Regions from separate parts of the Geobacillus zalihae genome, predicted to be linked through region 2. Evidence: predicted binding sites of a transcription regulator. Region 2 holds the regulator's gene; the other holds the start of a gene.
The links. Region 2 encodes Rex, which represses fermentation and respiration genes when NADH is low (regulators of the CRP and FNR family bind a similar motif). Its sites were predicted from a motif close to TTGTGAAATATTTCACAA; they were not measured.
Positions count from the first base shown of each region.

Region 1: the regulator Rex is predicted to act here: its motif matches at 1,059-1,076, upstream of QWV57_RS03780 (TIGR04053 family radical SAM/SPASM domain-containing protein).

Region 1 is NZ_CP129217.1:730,957-733,157, forward strand. Features, by position in the region: gene QWV57_RS03770 (hypothetical protein) at 1-272, shown strand, start outside; gene QWV57_RS03775 (ABC transporter ATP-binding protein) at 288-929, shown strand; gene QWV57_RS03780 (TIGR04053 family radical SAM/SPASM domain-containing protein) at 1,125-2,201, shown strand, end outside.
Region 2 is NZ_CP129217.1:255,126-257,326, forward strand. Features, by position in the region: gene QWV57_RS01385 (ABC-F family ATP-binding cassette domain-containing protein) at 1-114, opposite strand, end outside; gene moaC (cyclic pyranopterin monophosphate synthase MoaC) at 211-699, shown strand; gene QWV57_RS01395 (redox-sensing transcriptional repressor Rex) at 715-1,356, shown strand; gene tatA (twin-arginine translocase TatA/TatE family subunit) at 1,374-1,526, shown strand; gene tatC (twin-arginine translocase subunit TatC) at 1,547-2,201, shown strand, end outside.

The sequences.
Region 1 (2,201 bases), 480 kb from region 2:
ACCTTCAAGTTTCGTTTTATGTCCTATTTGTGTTTCTGATCTCTTGGCTGAGCAAAGAAACATTTTATAGTTTCGTAGGGATCGCTATACTTTCATTTTTTATGTTCCCGGGTTTTAATAACTGGGGGATTATTCCATCTGGATTGAATAGCATGGCGTATTTATTGACAAATGATTCGATTTACCGCATCAGCACCGTTCTATTCTTATGGAATGTTTTCGCCATTGTTTTCTTGCTGTATGTCTTTTCCAAACAAGATCTCGATTTCTAAAAAGGAGTGAGTAAGTTGCCGCATATCCTGTTAGATCAAGTCAGTAAATCATTTAAAGGAGCAACGATTTTTGAAAACGTGAATTTTGCAGTGGAAAAGGGGAAAATTTATGGAATTATTGGTCCTAACGGTTCAGGAAAGTCTGTCTTATTCAAACTCATATGTGGATTTCTATTCCCTAATCACGGTAGGGTGATCGTGGACGGGGAAGAGTTGGGGGTCAATAAACGATTTCCCAGTGATTTTGGAATTATCATTGATCGGCCTGGATATATAGCGGGAAAGACAGGGTTTGATAATCTAAAAGCATTGGCTCTCATTCGAAACAAAATCAGTGATGACAAAATAAAGCAAACGATGAGGTTGGTCGGTTTAGATCCAGAATCGACGCAAAAGGTCAAACATTACTCACTTGGAATGAAACAAAAGCTTGCTATTGCTCAAGCCATTATGGAAGATCAACAAACGCTTATTTTAGATGAACCATTCAATGCTTTAGATGCTGACAGCGTTGAAAATATCCGAAACTTGCTTCGGAAATTCAAGGAAGAAGGGAGGACGATTTTGCTCACTAGCCATAATCAAGAGGATATTGATGTTCTTTGTGATGAAGTGTACAGAATCAATCGTTTCAGACTTGAAAAAGTAAAAAAGTAGAACGCGATGTTATAAGCTCACATTCATATATAAATTGAAATAAAGGTCTCCTCCATTTTGGCTGACCACAGTTTCGGAGTTTCAGTTGAGCTAATCGAAAGATAAGATGGAATTAGCGTTGAGGTCTAAATGTGATCCATATCACATAACGCGCCTGAATGTTGCGGTACAATGAAGGCCAAGGAGGGGGCCGCCATGCGCGATTTTAATGAAAATCCGTTTATTGTGATTTGGGAATTGACGAGAGCTTGTCAACTCAAGTGCCTTCATTGCCGCGCCGAAGCGCAATACCATCGCGATCCGCGCGAGTTGACGTTTGAGGAAGGGAAAAAACTGATCGATGAGATTTACGAGATGGATCAGCCGATGCTCGTCTTTACGGGCGGCGATCCGCTCATGCGCCCGGATGTGTACGATTTAGCGAAATATGCGATCGATAAAGGATTGCGCGTGTCCATGACGCCGAGCGCGACGCCGAACGTGACGAAAGAGGCGATCCGCAAAGCAAAAGAGGTCGGCCTGTCGCGCTGGGCGTTTAGCCTTGACGGGCCAAACGCCGAGATTCACGACCATTTCCGCGGCGTGAGCGGCTCGTTTGATTTGACGATCCGTGCGATTCACTACTTGCATGAGCTCGACATTCCCGTGCAAATCAACACCGTCATTTCGCGATACAACGTTCATGTGCTTGACGAGATGGCGGCGTTGGTGGAGAAGCTGAAATGCGTCCTTTGGAGCGTCTTTTTCCTTGTGCCGACAGGCAGGGGAAAAGAGGAGGATATGATTTCCCCCATCGAGCATGAGCGGGTGTTCCGCTGGCTGTATGAGACGAGCAAGCGCGTCCCGTTTGACATCAAAACAACGGCGGGTCAGCATTACCGCCGCGTCGTGCTGCAGGCGAAAATGCGTGAAGGAAAAGCGGCAAAAGGCGGCATCCGTTACGAAGACGTGTTGAACAAAGGCTTAACCGGACAAGTCGACGGGCTCGGCCGCGCGCCGAAAGGAGTAAACGACGGCAACGGCTTTGTTTTTATCTCCCATATCGGCGATGTCTACCCAAGCGGGCTGCTGCCGGTGAAGGCAGGGAACGTCCGGGAAACGCCGCTGGCGGACATTTACCGACACTCGCCGATTTTCCAAGACTTGCGCAATCCGGACAAATATAAAGGAAAATGCGGCGTCTGCGAGTTCCGATATGTGTGCGGCGGCTCACGCTCGCGGGCGTACGCGGTGACGGGAGACTATTTGGAAAGCGAGCCGTATTGTGTTTAC
Region 2 (2,201 bases):
GTTGCGGCCGACAAGGGCGATTCGGTCGCGGGACTGTATTTCTAGTTTTATATTCGATAAAATAAGGTCAGCGCCGAAATATTTCGTGAGCCCGTGCACTTGCAAAATGATCATGTCCGTCACCTCGCGAATAGTTTAACGCAAGTCGCGAAAACGGTCAAAGACGAATGATGAAAAATCGTGTATAGTGTATAAATGGAGGAGATTGTATTGTCATCGTTCACTCATTTCAATGAACAAGGGCGCGCGAAAATGGTTGATATTACGCACAAAGAAGATACTGTGCGAGTGGCTGTGGCGCAAACGAGCGTGACTGTCAGCCGGGAAATTTACGAAAAAATGACGAGCAATGCGATCGAGAAAGGGGATGTGCTCGCCGTCGCTCAAGTGGCGGGGGTGATGGCGGCGAAGAAGACAGCTGACCTTATTCCAATGTGTCACCCGCTTATGTTAAAGGGTGTGGACATTGCTTTTGCTTGGGAAAACGATGGAGAAGCGCATAAGCTCGTCATCACGGCAACGGTGAAAACGAAAGGGAGCACAGGAGTGGAAATGGAAGCGCTGACGGCCGCTTCGGTCTGTGCGTTGACAGTGTACGATATGTGCAAGGCGCTTGATAAAGGAATGGTCATCGGTCCGACGTATTTGGTCGAAAAAACGGGCGGGAAGTCTGGCCATTACCGACGGAAAACCGATTAGCTAGGGGATGAGATCATGAGCAACGAACAACCGAAAATTCCGCAGGCAACCGCCAAACGGCTGCCGCTTTACTATCGGTTTTTGAAAAACTTGCACGCTTCCGGCAAGCAACGCGTCTCCTCTGCCGAGTTGAGCGAGGCGGTGAAAGTCGATCCGGCGACGATCCGCCGTGATTTCTCCTATTTTGGCGCGCTTGGCAAAAAGGGATACGGGTATAATGTCAATTATTTGTTGTCGTTTTTCCGCCGGACGCTTGAAGAGGATGAGGTGACCGAAGTCGCCTTGTTTGGCGTCGGCAATTTAGGCACCGCCTTTTTAAACTATAATTTTTCGAAAAACAACAATACGAAAATCGTGATGGCGTTTGATGTCGATGAGCGGAAAGTAGGGACGACAGTCGGCGGGGTGCCGGTCTATCATCTCGATGAGTTGGAGGAGCGGCTTCACGAAAACATCCCGGTCGCCATTTTAACCGTGCCGGCCGCCGCGGCTCAAGCGCTGACCGACCGCCTTGTCGCGCAAGGAATTAAAGGCATTTTAAACTTTACTCCGGCGCGGTTGAACGTGCCGAACCATATTCGCGTCCATCATATCGATTTAGCCATTGAGCTGCAGTCGCTCGTCTATTTTTTGAAAAACTATCCATCGCCATCGTAAAAAGGAGAGAACAACACATGAAATATTTGTTGCTCGTTGCTGTGATTTTGTTGCTGTTTGGCACGAAAAAGCTGCCGGAGTTGGGGCGGTCGTTCGGCCAGTCGCTTCGCGAGTTTAAAGACGCCACAAAAGGGCTCGCTGATGACGAAGAAACGAAAACCGACCGATGACAAGGCAGGATGGGGAAACAATGAATGACAAAGAAATGTCGGTGTATGAGCATCTGGGTGAACTGCGAAAACGGCTCATCATCGTGCTCATCTTTTTTGCTGCGGCGCTTGTCGTTAGTTTCTTTTTTGTCGATGATGTCATTTTGTATTTGCAGCGAACGGCCGAGGCGAAGCATTTGACCATGAACGCCTTCCGCCTCACCGATCCGATTAAAGTGTATTTTCAGTTTGCCTTTGTCATCGCGGCTGTACTGTCGGCTCCGGTGCTGTTGTATCAAATTTGGGCGTTTGTCAGCCCCGGTCTGTATGAAAAAGAGCGGAAAGTGACGTTAAGCTATATCCCGGCGTCGATCGTTCTTTTTTTAGCAGGCGTCAGCTTCGCTTATTTCGTCTTGTTTCCGTTTGTCGTTCGATTTATGAGCCAGCTGGCTGACCAACTAGGGGTTCAACAAATGATCGGCATTAATGAATATTTTCAGTTTTTGCTTCAGCTCGTGCTGCCGTTTGGCATCGTGTTTCAGCTGCCGATCGTCGTGTTGTTTTTCACCCGCTTAGGGCTTATTACGCCGCAGCTTCTTGTTCGCATCCGCAAGTATGCGTATTTGGCGCTGCTTATTTTAGCGGCGGTCATTACGCCGCCGGATGTGCTGTCGCAAGTGATCGTCATGATTCCGC